DNA from 2 places in the Paenarthrobacter sp. CAP02 genome. Region 2 is predicted to be linked to the other one. Evidence: predicted binding sites of a transcription regulator. Region 2 holds the regulator's gene; the other holds the start of a gene.
The links. The regulator LexA, encoded in region 2, represses DNA repair genes until DNA is damaged. The targets are predictions, from matches to a motif close to TCGAACANNTGTTCGA.
Positions count from the first base shown of each region.

Region 1: a site for LexA is predicted at 4,160-4,175, ahead of ABHM97_RS01595 (shikimate dehydrogenase). Genes of this name have one in related genera too.

Region 1 is NZ_JBEEII010000001.1:307,795-315,147, forward strand. Features, by position in the region: gene pcaG (protocatechuate 3,4-dioxygenase subunit alpha) at 1-359, opposite strand, end outside; gene pcaH (protocatechuate 3,4-dioxygenase subunit beta) at 364-1,233, opposite strand; gene ABHM97_RS01590 (bifunctional sugar phosphate isomerase/epimerase/4-hydroxyphenylpyruvate dioxygenase family protein) at 1,276-3,147, opposite strand; gene ABHM97_RS01595 (shikimate dehydrogenase) at 3,147-4,064, opposite strand; gene ABHM97_RS01600 (IclR family transcriptional regulator) at 4,272-5,042, opposite strand; gene ABHM97_RS01605 (MFS transporter) at 5,246-6,583, shown strand; gene ABHM97_RS01610 (S-layer homology domain-containing protein) at 6,634-7,353, opposite strand, start outside.
Region 2 is NZ_JBEEII010000011.1:74,134-81,486, reverse strand. Features, by position in the region: gene ABHM97_RS17995 (CG2302 family histidine operon protein) at 1-107, opposite strand, end outside; gene hisH (imidazole glycerol phosphate synthase subunit HisH) at 108-857, opposite strand; gene hisB (imidazoleglycerol-phosphate dehydratase HisB) at 854-1,480, opposite strand; gene ABHM97_RS17980 (histidinol-phosphate transaminase) at 1,527-2,645, opposite strand; gene ABHM97_RS17975 (LysM peptidoglycan-binding domain-containing protein) at 2,725-3,084, opposite strand; gene lexA (transcriptional repressor LexA) at 3,434-4,177, shown strand; gene ABHM97_RS17965 (ATP-dependent DNA helicase) at 4,181-6,271, opposite strand; gene hflX (GTPase HflX) at 6,264-7,353, opposite strand, start outside.

The sequences.
Region 1 (7,353 bases), on a different contig from region 2:
CGGGCAAAGACCGCTACGGAGATGAACGGTGCAGCTCCAGCCTTAAGCGGCCCAGGGTTGACCGTGGTGAACGTGTACACGCCGGAGTTGCCCACGGCCCCGCGGCCCCAGCCGGTGAACGTGTAGCCGTCGCGGACCAGGGAGCCCGTGCGCTGGACAATGTTGCCCTCGGAGTCGGGCTGCCAGATTTCCAGGATGGCGTCCGGGATGGTGTTCCCCGCGCCGTCATAGACAGTTCCTTGGAGCCGGATGCTGCCCGGGCTGCCCGGTGCCAGGAGTTCGTTGTCCTTATTAAAGGGGAGGGCGTAGCCGTAGAACGGGCCTACGGTTTGGCCCGGTGTGGGTGCCAGCTTGCTCATGCGCTTACTCCTCGTCCCCGGCGTCGCCGTATGCTTCGTTTTCCGTCCAGGTCCGCTTGGACCCGGTCAGGATGATGTCCCACTTGTAGCCGAGGGCCCACTCGGGGCTGGTCAGTTCGTGGTCGTACTGGGCCACGAGGCGGTCGCGGGCGTCCTGGTCCACGATCGACTGGTAGATGGGGTCCAATGGGAAGAGCTGGTCACCCGGGAAGTACATCTGGGTAACGATGCGCTGGGTGAACTCCGAGCCGAACATGGAGAAGTGGATGTGGGCCGGGCGCCAGGCGTTCAGGTGGTTCTTCCACGGGTACGCGCCGGGCTTGATGGTGGTGAAGCTGTAGGAACCGTCCGCACCCGTGATGCAGCGCCCGACGCCGGTGAAGTTCGGGTCCAGAGGGGCGGGGTGCTGGTCGCGCTTGTGGATGTAGCGGCCTGAGGCATTGGCCTGCCAGATTTCCACGAGCTGGCCGGCAACCGGGCGTCCGTCGCCATCGAGGACACGGCCTGCAACGATGATGCGCTCACCCTGGGGTTCACCGTTGTGCTGGATGGTCAGGTCCGATTCCAGCGCGTGAACGTCCTGGTGGCCGAACGCCGGCGAGTAGAGCTCGATGGTCTCCGGGTCCGCGTGGTGCAGGCTCTTGGTGGGGTGGCGCAGGATGGAGCTGCGGTACGGCGCGTAGTCCAGCCGGGGCATGGTTTCGGGCCCCTTGCCGTCCTTGACGGCCTGGGCGTAGCGGTTGCCGATGGCCTGGATCTCAGCACTGAGATCTGCCTGGGTTTCCACCTTCTTGGTGTCGTGCGCGGCGTGTGGCTCAGCTGGCGGCACGAGTTCCTCGGTTTCGAGAGCTTGTGCGGTGTGGTCTTGCGGCACAGCCGGCTCCTTTCATTTGTGGTTTCGGTTTAGTCCGGGCGGCTATGCCCGGTGGAGCGAGTCGTATTGGACGGCGTGGCGCACCGGGGCGTTGGGCGCACCGTAGCCGTCGTAGTTGCCGCGCCGCTCCACCATTTCGAAGAACACACTGCCCACGGTGGCGGTGTAGAAGTGGAGGAATTCGCCGCTGGCGTCCCGGTCATACAGGAGGTTCAGTTCCTTGAGGGTGGCCAGGAATCCGGGTTCAAGATCGAACCGGGCATCCAGGTCCTCGTAGTAGTTGGCCGGAATCTGCAGGAACTCCAACCCCCGATCGCGGGCGGACCGGGCTGTTGCCACGAGGTCGTCCACGGCGAAGGCGATGTGTTCCTGGTACGTTTTGCGTGCCTTTTCGGCCTGCTGCGCCGGCGCAAGGTTCAGCACCAGCCGCACCGCACCGTTGCTGGTCTGCATGACCTGCGAGCGCACCAGGCCGCTGGGGCTTGGGACTTCCGCGAACTGCTGCGGTTCCAGGGCAAGGGCGCTGGTGTAGAAGAGGACAGCTTCATCGAAGTGCTGCCACGGCTGGGCGAGATTGACGTGGTCGATGACCGCTGTTTGGCCGGCGCCGGCGTGCTCCAGCCCTTCGCCGAACTCGTGCGTCCACGCGGCGGTCCCGTCCGGACTGCCTTGGCAGAGGAAGATCTCCGTGGAGTCCGGCGCTGAGATGCCCTGGAACACCTCTTCGTCGGCCTGGACTTTGCGGGCCACCACAGGGGCCTTGAGTTGCTGGGCGCGAGCGGAGGCAATCACTGGAGAGTCGACGTCGAACCCCAAAGCGGCGATAGCCGGTTCCGCGTGGTGCGGTGCTTGTTCGTTGATGATCACGCGGGCCTGGCCCATGGTCCAGAGCTGGACGTCCTTGGTGCGGTGGCGGCCCTCGAACTCGAAGCCGAGCTGGCTCAGGAGCTTCTCGAGCTGCGCGGTGTCGTCAGCCTTGACCTCGGCGAAGTTGAAGCCGGCGGGTTCGTTCACCTTGGGCAGCGTGGCAAGTTCCATGGGATAACGACGGCGGGTGGCGGCTTTGTCTTCCGGTGCCGCTGCTGCTGGGGTGCTGGCGAGCCATTTGGCGCTCTGCTCCTCCAGCCAGATCAGCGAGCGCATGGCATCCACTGCGGTCCGCTCGGTGTCCGACTGGCGGAAGACGTCGTTGAACACTTCCAGGGAAACCGGGCCCGTGTAGCCTGCGCGGACCACGTGGCCCATGAACTTGGCGAGCTCGAACTGTCCCTCCCCGGGGAAAACCCGGTAGTGCCGGCTCCAGGAGAGGACATCCATGGATAACTTGGGGGCATCGGCGACCTGGACGAAGAAGATCTTCTCCGCGTTGATGTCCTCGATGGGCGCGGTGTCCCAGTCGCGGGAGAGGATGTGGAACGAGTCCAGGCAGGTGCCGAGGTTAGGGTGGTCCACCATGTCCACCAGGCGGTATGCGTGCTCGTAGTCGTTGACGTACTTTCCCCAGGCCAAGGCTTCGTAGGCAACCTTCACGCCGTGGTCCCCTGCCAGTCCGGCGAGTTCGGCGAGCTGCTCAGCCCGCAGCTGGTCGTCGTCAATGGTTGCCGTGGCCACGTTGGAGCACACCAGGATGGTGTCCATGCCAAGGCGTTCCATCAGGTTGAACTTTGCCTCTGCACGCTTGAGGTTGGCCTTCAGCAGGTCCGGAGTGACGCCGTCGAAATCCCGGAACGGCTGGTAGAGGTCAAGGCCCAAGCCGAGATCGGCCGCCATCTTCCGGACTTCCTCCGGGCTGAGGGATGAGGTGACCAGGTCCTGTTCGAAGATCTCGATGCCGTCAAAGCCCGCAATGGCGCAGGCCTGCATCTTCTCTTTCAGCGTGCCGGACAGGCAGACGGTTGCGATTCCGGTGCGCATCAGCGGGAAGCCTTTGCCAGGGTGCCCTCGTTGAGGGTGGCAGCGGTGTCTTCCAAGGCGATCAGCTCCAGGAAGTGGGCCCGCATCCGCTCACGGTCCGCAACGCGTCCGGTGATGAGTTGGAAGGCGTCTGCGGCCTGACCGACCGCCATGCGACCGCCGTCGAGGACGGCGCAGCCCTTGGCCCGGGCCTCGCGGACCAGCTGCGTTTCGATGGGGCGATACACGATGTCCGCAACCCAGTGCCGCGGCTCCAGGAGTTCGATGTCCAACGGCAGGCCCGGGTGGGCGGCCATGCCAATGGGCGTGCAGTGAACCAAGCCGTCAGCGCTGGGCATGAGCTGTGGGAGTTCGTCCGGCGTGCGCGGCGTGACGCTCGCTTCCGGAAAGAGCTCGCCGAGTTCCGCGGCGCGCTCAGCCGCCCGGTCCGCATCCATGTCCACCAGGTCCAGTTCCTTGACGCCTGCCGTAAGCAGTGCGTAGGCGACGGCGGACCCGGCGCCGCCGGCGCCCAACTGGACGACCCTGTTGAGTTGGGCACCCGGAAGTCCGTCGGCGAGCGCCGAGCCGAAGCCGGAGAAGTCCGTGTTGTGTCCGATGAACCGGCCGTCCTGAACCAGGACCGTATTGACGGCACCCAGGCGCGCGGCGTCGTCGGAAATTTCGTCGAGGTGCTTCATCACCAGCTGCTTGCAGGGGTGCGTGATGTTCAAGCCGTTGAAGCCCATGCGCTGGGCGGCGGTCAGGAGATCCCCGACGGCGGTGGCCGGCAATGCGAGTTCAAGCAGGTCCACGGGGCGGTACAGCAAGCGAAGGCCCTGCACATCGGCTTCGCGTTCATGCATGGGCGGAGTGAGCGAGGGCATGACGCCTTCGCCTATCAGGCCCACCAGAACGGATTCGGCTCGGTTGCTCATCCTCAAGCTCCTTCTAACTTCAGCACCGCGGACAGATGGCGTTTTCTGGGCGCCGCATGCCGGGTGTTATTTACGTTACTACAGATGTTCATATTCCGCACGCTTGTTCTTATCGCGAACAAACATTGATTGCGGCTCGCATTGTTGGGCCCGCTCTGCGCGGTATTCCTGGGATTTAGCGCGCAAAGCAGGCCTCACAACGAGGGGTCAGCGCCTCGGCAGGCGTGCCGCGAGTTCGGCCGCGGCCTCCTGCAATGTGGGGACGTGCGCGATGAGTTCCTCCATGGTGAGCCGGAAGACCGGCACGGCCGTGGCCAGTGACGCGAAAGCGTGGCCCTGGGAATTGAGGACGGGAACGGCGACGGCGCGCATGCCGATCTCGTTTTCCTCGTCCATCACCGCGTAACCCTGGCGGCGCACCTGCTCGATCTCAGCACGGAAGGCGTCGCGATCAGTGATGGAGTGCTCCGTGAGGGGATCGAGCGGAAGTTCCTCCAGGAGTCGCTTTCGTTCGACTTCCTCCTCGAAAGCCACAATGGCCTTGCCCACCGAGGTTGTGTGCAGTGCGCCCAGATGGCCGGGGTCGCTGGTGACGCGGAACGTCTTGGGTCCGTCCACCTTGTTCACCGTCAGGTGATGGTTTCCATCCCGGACGGACAGGATGGTGGCCTCATGGGTGCGCTCGGTGACCCGCTGGAGTACCGGCAAGGCTGTGGCCGCAAAGCCGTGGTGGTTCGATACCCGCTGGCCCAGCTGGAATACCCGCAGGCCCAGGTGATACCGCCTTCCGTCGGGTTCGTAATCGACGAAACCGTCGCGGGTCAGGGACCCCAGCAGGCGGTAGGTAGTGCTGAACGGGAGGCCCGCACTCCTCGCCAAGTCCGCTGCACTGGCCCCACGTGGTTCTTCGCCAAGCAATACCAACAGGCTCAGGGCCTTGCCGACCATGTCGGTCTTTGTGTCGTCTTTCACACTCATGGTTCGATGCTCTCACATGGTGAGAGCTATTTCTAGATGGTGGGGACATCTATTGACAAGTGACCACACTCACAGCCACTATTGCTGTATTGCACAAGTAGCTCTCACCATGTGGTTACTTTGAGGGATGATCTGGCCGCACCTCGCTCTGGTCTCCCACAGACGCTAGATCCGCGACATCGTCGTCACAGAAGGAACACCCAATGAGCCAAACAATGCCGTCAGCGACGCCAGGCACTGAAACCATCACCGGAACACCCCGCAAAGCCGCCCTCGCCAGCTTCCTGGGCAGCGCCGTCGAATACTACGACTTCTTCATCTTCGGCTCGGCGGCAGCACTGATTTTCCCGCACGTCTTCTTCCCGGACGCCGATGCCAACGCAGCGATCATGTCCTTCGCGACCTTTGGCTTCGCCTACGTCGCCCGCCCCATCGGCGCCATCATCCTTGGCCACTTCGGCGACAGGATCGGCCGCCAAAAAGTCCTCATGTTCACCTTGGTGCTCATGGGTGCGGCAACGTTCGTCATCGGCTGCCTCCCGGACTTCAAGACCATCGGCTGGTGGGCACCCGTGCTGCTGGTCCTCGCCCGTCTCTGCCAAGGCCTCTCCGCAGCAGGTGAGCAGGCCGGCGCATCATCAATGACCCTTGAGCACGCCCCCGATAACCGCCGGTCCTTCTTCACCTCGTGGACCCTGACCGGTACGCAGGGTGGCCAGATCCTGGCGGCCCTGGTCTTCATTCCCGTGGTGGCATTGCCTGACGAGATCAAGTACGGCATCGGCTGGCGCATCCCCTTCTGGCTCAGCGCCGTGGTGGTCATCGTGGCCTTCTTCATCCGACGCACCCTGCACGAGCCGCCGGCATTCGCCGAGGCCAAGAAGAACAACCAGATCTCCAAGCTTCCCGTCGCCGACCTCCTTCGCCTGCACTGGCGCGACGTGCTCCGGGTAGTTTGCTGCGCCTTCATCGCCGCCGTCAGCACCGTCTTCGGCACCCTCGCCATCAAGTACGCCCAGGACGTGGCGCACGTCAACAGCACCATCACGCTGTGGTTGGTTGTTGCGGCCAACGTCGTAGCCCTCGGAACCCAACCATTGTTCGGCAAGCTCGCAGACAAAATCGGCCGGAAGCCCGTCTTCATCTACGGAGCCATCGCCAGCGCCATCATGACCCCGGTGTTCCTGCTGACCCTCGAAGGCGGCAACGTTCCACTCATGTTCGTGGTCTCCGTGGTCTACTTCGCCTTCGGGTACGCGGCAGCGAACGCCGTATGGCCTTCCTTCTACGGTGAAATGTTCAGCACAAAGGTCCGCTTCTCGGGCCTGGCCATCGGCACCCAGCTCGGCTTCCTCATGGCAGGGTTCGCTCCGGCGATCGTGACTGCGCTCGGCGGGACCAAGCCCGGCGGGTGGGTCCAGATCTCCATCTTCACCGCCGTGATTTGCGCCATCGCAGCAGTCTCCGCGATGACTGCCCGCGAATCGGCCAATATCCCCACCTCGCAGCTTGGCCTGCACAAGGAAGCCCAGCCCGCGTAGCCGGGGAAGTACCTTCCGGACGCTTCGCAGACAGGAAAGCCCGCATGATGCTACTTGTCCAATACGTTGAACCTGTACATGAAAGCCGCCATCGCATCACGGTTCACAGGTGTCACCGGGCGGAAAGTCTTGTCCGGCCAGCCTGTGCTGATTTCCGTGGATGCCAGCCAGGCGATTTCTTTGTAGAACTGTCCGGTGGCTGGTACATCGACAAATGGCGAAGTGGCAGGCGGAATGTAGCCCGCAATCTTGGAGAAGCGGTACAGGAAAGCGGCCATCGCATCACGGTTCACGGGTTCCAGAGGCCGGAACGTTTTATCCGGCCAGCCACCCGAGATCTTGGCGGACGCCAGCCAAGCAATCTCCTTGTAAAACTGGCTGGTTGTTGGAACGTCCGCGAACGGCGACACTGCCGGTGGGGTGAAAGTAGGTTGTCCCGCGAGCCGATAGAGGAAAGCGGCCATGGCGTCACGGTTTACCGGGAGGTAGGGCCGGAACGTGGCATCGGGCCAACCGGTGGAGATGCCGGTTGACGCTGTCCAGCTGATTTCATGGTCGAACTGTTGTCCTTCGAACACGTCGGCGAACCGCTTCGGGGACCAATAGGTGACTGTTCCAACGTCGGTCTGGCCGCCGCTGGTGACGGCGATTTCCTTGGCTTCGGATTGCTCTGCGACGTTTCCGGAATAGGTGGTGCCAGCAAAGCGAACATTCGTAGTGTTCCCGCGGAGACGGTAGGACCCGGTGGTTAGTCCGGTGATGGAAAAGTT
Region 2 (7,353 bases):
AGCACGTAGAAAGAAACTGAAACCCAAGTGGGCTTCTTTTGCTGATGGAAGGAAATTCCGCCTCCCACCAGCACGCCGGCGAGGCCCATGAGGACAACCGACCACATCTAGGCGGCACCGCTTTCAGGGGTTTCCGCTGTTGACGCAGGCTTGCGCAGGCCGTCCACCCAGTTGCGGAGGAGCCGGGCTCCGGCATCACCGGACTTTTCGGGGTGGAATTGGGTAGCGCAGAGGGGCCCGTTCTCAACGGCGGCGATGAAGCGCGCGCCGTGCTCAGACCACGTCACCATGGGAGGCGCCATGCGAGGCTGGACGACGTCAAAGTTCCATTCCTGGACGCCGTAGGAGTGCACGAAGTAGAAGCGCTCCTGCTCGACTCCGGCGAAGAGCTTGGAGCCCTCCGGGACGTCCACGGTGTTCCACCCCATGTGCGGCACAACGGCTGCGGGGAGCAACTCCACCTTGCCGGGCCATTCGGCCATGCCTTCGGACTCCGTACCGTGTTCGACACCTGCCTCGAAGAGGACCTGCAGTCCAACGCAGATAGCGAGCACGGGCCGGCCACCGGCCACCCGGCGGCCGATCATGCGGATGGCGTCGACGGCCTTAAGTTCCTTCATGACAGTCTCGTAAGCACCGACGCCGGGAACGACCAGGCCGTCGGCGTTGAGAACATCCTCGGGCTTGGCGCTCAACAACACGTGGGCACCGGCACGTTCCAGTGCGCGGACCGCCGAACGGACGTTGCCCGAGCCGTAGTCCAGCACCGTCACGGTGGGCTTACCTTCAGGTGAGGACGGCTTGATGGCGGCCACGGTATCGGTAACCGCGCCGTCCTTGAGGACCTGGCTGCTCATAGCGCTCCCTTCGTTGAGGGGATTCCCTCGACCCTCGGGTCTGATTCAACTGCAGCGCGAAGTGCCCGTGCGAACGCCTTGAACTGGGCTTCCACGATGTGGTGCGGGTCTCGCCCCGCGAGCACCCGCATATGCAGGCAGATACCCGCGTGCAGGGTAATGGCTTCAAAAACGTGACGGGTCAGCGAGCCCGTGAAGTGTCCGCCAATGAGGTGGTATTCCTGGCCCGCAGGCTCACCGCCATGCACCAGGTAGGGGCGTCCCGAAACATCAACCACCGCGTGGGCGAGGGCTTCGTCCAACGGAACGGTTGCCTCACCGAAGCGACGGATCCCGGCCTTGTTTCCCAGCGCAGTCCGCAGGACCTCGCCGAAGGTAATGGCTACGTCCTCCACGGTGTGGTGGGCGTCGATGTGGGTATCGCCCGTGGCCTTGACAGTCATATCAATCAGGGAGTGCTTGCACAGCGCCGTCAACATGTGGTCATAGAAGGGAACCGAGGTGCTGATGTCCGAGACACCGGAGCCGTCCAGGTTGATCTCCACCAGGACGGAGGATTCGCTGGTGGTGCGCTCCATGCGCGCGGTGCGGGCAGCGGACGGCGTGGCGCCGGTTTCGCTCATTGGGACGTCCTTCTACACGGAAGTTGGATGGGGTCTATTGACAAGTTTAGGCGGGCCGTGATGCTTGGCTGTCCAAAAGGCCTTCCAAGGCGACAAGGAAGGCCGTGGTTTCCGGCTCAGTCCCGGCAGTCACCCGCAAGTGGCCCGGAATTCCTACGTCACGGATCAGCACTCCGGCATCGAGCAAGCCCTGCCAAATGGTCTGCGGATCCTCCAGCCCGCCAAAAAAGACGTAATTGGAGTCCGATGCAGCAGGCTTGAGGCCCATCCGCAGCAACTCGGTGACGATGCGGTCGCGTTGCACTTTGATGTCCTCAACATCGGCCATCAGCGCTTCCCTGTGGCTCAGCGCCGCGAGTGCGGTTGCCTGCGTAATGGCCGAGAGGTGGTACGGAAGCCGGACCAGCCTGATCGCATCCGTAACCTCCGGCGCAGCGGCCATGTAACCCAGGCGCGCGCCGGCCAAGGCAAAGGCTTTGCTCATGGTCCGCGAGACGATCAGCCGTTCCCTGCCGGGCAGCAAGGTCAGCGCGCTGGGCGTGTTGTCGTGGGCAAACTCGTGGTACGCCTCGTCGACGATCACGATCGCCCGGCTCGCTTCCCCGGCTTCATAGACAGCCTCGACAACATCCAGCCCGAGCCCTGTCCCGGTGGGGTTGTTCGGTGAGCACAGGAAAACAATGTTGGCCCCGGTCTCCCGAACCTGGGCGGCAGCCGACTGGGCATCCAATCCGTAGTCGTCAGCCCGGACTCCCCGGACATATTCCGTGTCCGTGCCGCTGGCGAGCAGCGGGTACATGGAATACGTGGGAGGAAAACCCAACGCCTTGCGACCAGGCCCACCAAATGCCTGGAGTATCTGCTGGAGGACTTCGTTCGATCCATTGGCAGCCCAGATGTTGTCACGGGAGAGACCGTGACCCAAGTACTCGGCCAGGGATTCGCGAAGCTCGGTGAACTCGCGGTCGGGATAGCGGTTCAGACCGGTGGCAGCAGCGGCGACGGCCTTCGTAATGGCGGCCTGCACATCCGCCGGGACCCCATGGGTGTTCTCGTTGACGTTCAGCAAAATGGGGACATCAAGCTGCGGTGCGCCGTAGGGGCTCAGTCCACGCAGGTTGGTCCGGAGGGGAAGTCGGTCAAGTCGCTCAAGCTGCTCACTCACCCAGTCAGTTTAAGGGGCCGCTGCGACTGCCAACTAACTGTGACGCCGGGCCACCCCTGTTTCGCGCAGGGTCCGACACTTAGTTGGCGGGTACGAAGAGCTGCTGACCGGGCTGGATGCGGCCGCCACGAAGGTCATTGAGCTGGATGATTTCCGAGATGACATCGCGGGGGTCCCGCTCAGGGGCTGCCGCTCCTGCAATACCCCACAGGGACTGGCCGGGCTGGACAGTGACTGTAACGGCGACTGGGGGTCGAAGCTGTGACTGCGAGTCGGAGGCCTTTGCGGGCGCGGTGATGAAACCGGCAAGGCTCAGCAGCGCAGCCACCAGCAACATGGCGGGGATGCCGAAGAACACAATCCGCCCCCGCCGGGTCAGGCGCAGGCGAGCGGGAGCCTGGGTGGTGCGGAAATCAGCGAACGTAGTGATTGCGGACATGAGCTGAGCCCTTCTGAGCTATTGCCAATGTGCCGGATGCCCGGCGCCTGGCTGCCAATTCTTGGTGTTCTCCTGTGCCGGCCCTTGGATGTTCGAACACTTTCTTCGAACATCGGGACTCAGCATCAGGTTTATAGAACACATATTCGAACCTTGCTATGACATTTTTAGCACTTATCAACGAACGGTGTCGAGACTCGCTAGAACAAATGTTTGATAAACGCCTGTGGCTGCCCTACGTTTGAGTGAAGAAACAGCACTGTTTCAGTGGAACAGGAGGGTCTGACATTTTGCGGGCCCCACTTCCCCGGACGCACTCCGGGGACGGAATGGAAAGGCATTGGCGAACATGGCAGCGAAAGCCACGGGCGGCGCGGTACCCCTGCGGAGCCAACAGCCTCAAAAGAGCCCCAAGAGCCTGACCGTCCGTCAGAAGAAGATCCTGGAAACCATCCAGAGGTCCGTGAATGACAACGGATACCCGCCCAGCATGCGTGAGATCGGCGACACCGTCGGCCTTGCCAGCCTCTCGAGCGTCACCCACCAGTTGTCCCAATTGGAAAAGCTCGGGTACCTCCGCCGCGATCCGAAGCGGCCCCGGGCCATGGAAGTCCTGATGCCCTTGACCCTGGACGGCGGTCCTATCCCCGGCGTCGAAGCACCCACGGCGCTTCGCAGCACGGGCGGACTCGCTGTGACGGAACTGGCCAGCGCCAGCGATACAGCGATGGTTCCGCTGGTGGGCCGCATCGCCGCCGGTGGTCCCATCCTGGCCGACCAGACCGTGGAGGACGTTCTCCCCCTCCCGCGGCAACTCGTGGGGCATGGCGAACTGTTCATGCTCAAGGTCGCCGGAGATTCCATGATTGACGCGGCCATCTGCGACGGAGACTGGGTAGTGGTGCGCCGCCAGAACGACGCCATCAACGGAGACATCGTTGCCGCCCTCCTGGACGACGAAGCAACCGTGAAAACCTTCCGGCAGCGCGACGGACATACGTGGCTGCTCCCCCAGAACACCCAGTACGAGCCCATCCTTGGCGACCAGGCCACCATCATGGGCAAAGTCGTCTCGGTACTGCGCTCCCTCTAGCCCTCACGCGGGTCCTGAGAACCCCTCTGGGAGGTAGGTGGCCTTTGCCGACCCCAGCCGCTCCAGGACACCACGGACTACTTTGCGGTCGGTTGTGGCCCAAAATGGCGGCAGGGCAGCCCGAAGGAACCCGCCGTAGCGTTCTGTGGAGAGCCTGGAGTCAAGTACCGCCACCACACCCTTGTCACCGGTTGATCGGATCAGGCGCCCAGCTCCCTGGGCCAACCGAATGGCCGCGTGGGTGGCCGACACGGCCATGAAGCCGTTTCCGCCGGACTGCGCGACCGCCCGTGAACGGGCGGTCATCAGGGGGTCGTCCGGACGTGGGAACGGAATGCGGTCTATGACCACCAGTCGGCAGGAGCCGCCCGGAACGTCCACCCCCTGCCACAGGGACATGGTGCCGAACAGGCAAGTGTCCGGCTCATCAGCGAACTGCTTGACCAGCGCAGCCATGGTGGACTCGCCCTGGCAAAGGATGTCGACGTCAAGGCGGAGCCGCATGGCATCCGCCGCTTCCTCGGCTGCCCTCCGTGAAGAGAACAAGCAGAGCGCTCCCCCACCCGAGGCCCTGATGAGGTCTTCCAACTCGTCAAGGGCTTCCGGCGATGTACCCCGACCAGGCTTGGGCAGGTGCTTGGCCACATAGAGCACACCCTGCTTGGGGTAGTCGAAAGGCGACCCCACATCGATGCCCGTCCAGCTCGGGGCGCCGTCACCGATCAGGCCCAAGCCACCGGCGGCAGGTTCAAAAGCCGCGCCTATGGCTAGCGTGGCGGAGGTAAGGACCACCGTGTGGCCGGCAAAAAGCCCTTCACGCAAGCGGCCTGCGACGCTCAACGGCGCAATGTTAATGAGGGCGGGTGCTGTTTCATCAGGCTGGGAGTAGCCCTGCTGGGGGTCGAAGTTGCTGTTTCGCGAGAACCACACCACTTCCCTGTTCTCCTTGGCGGCGAGCAGGCGTTCGCACAATTCCAGGATGAGCATGAGCCGTGAGCGCGCCAGTTGCCGACCGCCGTCGACCGCGTTTGAAGAGTCCGTCTTCGAATCCGAGAGTGCCGCGCGTGTGGCGTCGCGCAACTGGTCAAGGCAGTCGAGCTGTTCTTCGTTGAGTCCGTTGGGCAACAAGCCATTGGGCGCGCCTGCGATGGCCATATCCAGCCGGTCAGCCGCAGCGTTGAGGGCATCCACAGTAATGGCCGTGTGCTTGCGCGCACTGGACGCTGCAGCATGGACCATGGCCACGGACAACTGACCGGACACGGCTCCGGTCACGCGATCCTGAAGTTCGTGGGCCTCATCGACCACCACGACGTCGTACTCGGGGAGCACGGCCAGGCCCTCAAACGCACTCACGGCCAACATCGCGTGATTCGTGACGACGACATCCGCTTCCGCTGCGCGGGACCTTGCGAGTTCACTGAAGCATTCCTCGGCCATGGGGCATTTTTGCGCCCCGAGGCACTCCATGGATGTGACCGAAACCTGCCGCCATGCACGGTCGGTGACCCCCGGCATGAGTTCGTCGCGATCGCCGGTGGACGTCTTCCCGGCCCACTCACGAAGCCGGACCACTTCCTTGCCGAGCTGCGATTGCGGCCCGCCCATGGACGCAGCAAAGTGCGGAACGCTGGTGTCCTCGCCCAGTGAGAACAGTTGTCCCTCGGAGGGCTCCTCGCTGGGGAAACCCCCCTCAAGTTTCTGCAGGCAGACGTAGTTTGCCCGCCCCTTCACCAACGCCACATTGACGGGGCGCTTAAGAGCGGGGTTGATGCTTTCCAGCAGCCGGGGAAGGTCCCGGCCTACGATCTGGGTCTGCAGTGCCAAGGTGGCGGTGGACACGAGAGTTGGTTTATTGCTGTCCATCGAATGCGCGATCAACGGAATCAGGTACGCCAACGACTTACCTGTTCCGGTCCCCGCCTGGACCAGCAGATGCTCCCCGGTCTCGATTGCCCGGGCAACGTGTTTGGCCATCTCGTGCTGGCCGGCACGGCTTTGTCCGCCCATGCCGGCAACAGCCCGGTCCAACAATTCGAGGGTGGCCTGTTCGCCCACCGACTCGACGGCGTCCGCCGCCACCTTCTCAACCATTGCTGACGAATGACTCCAGCTCGGCTGCCAGTCCTTCGCGGACCATGACAACCACGTGCGTCCCGGATTCCTCGTGGTCAAGGCTCAGGATTTCCGAGTCGGAGCTGTGCAGCTTGCTGATCATGTCTCCGCGGTCGTAGGGAATCAGCAGCTCAAGGCGTACACCCGGCCGTGGAATGGACCGGCTGATATCCTCCAGCAGTTCCGCGATGCCCTGGCCCGTGCGGGTTGAAACCACCGCATGGCGGGGCTCCTTTTGCTTCAGTCGCTCAACGACGAAGGGATCGGCGACATCGACCTTGTTCAGGACAATGATTTCCGGGACCTTCCGGGCATCGACTTCCGTGAACACGGACCGCACTGCGGCGATCTGTCCCTCGGGATCCGGGTGCGAAGCGTCGACGACATGAAGGATCAAGTCCGCATCCGCCACTTCCTCCAGCGTGGACCTGAAGGCTTCGATCAGCTGGGTGGGCAGCGAACGGACAAACCCCACGGTATCGGCAAGCGTGTACCCGATGCCGTCCGGGGTCTGGGCCTTGCGGACTGTGGGATCCAAGGTGGCGAACAAAGCGTTCTCCACTAGGACACCCGCGTCCGTCAGGCGGTTGAGCAGCGAGGACTTGCCTGCGTTGGTGTACCCGGCAATAGCGACGGACGGAACGGCATTGCGACGGCGGTTGGCACGTTTGGTCTCGCGCGCCGGCTTCATCGCGGCGATTTCACGCCGCAGCTTGGCCATGCGCGTGCGGATTCGACGGCGGTCCAGTTCGATCTTGGTTTCACCAGGACCACGCGAACCCATACCGGCTCCGGCTCCACCCACCTGGCCACCTGCCTGGCGGGACATGGAGTCGCCCCAACCACGAAGACGCGGCAGGAGGTATTCAAGCTGGGCCAGCTCAACCTGGGCCTTGCCCTCGCGGCTCTTGGCGTGCTGGGCGAAGATGTCGAGGATCAGTGTGGTGCGGTCCACCACCTTGACCTTGACGATGTCTTCGAGTCCACGTCGCTGCGAAGGTGCCAGTTCGGTGTCGACCACCACGGTGTCGGCACCCGTGGCTGCCACGATGTCCTTCAGC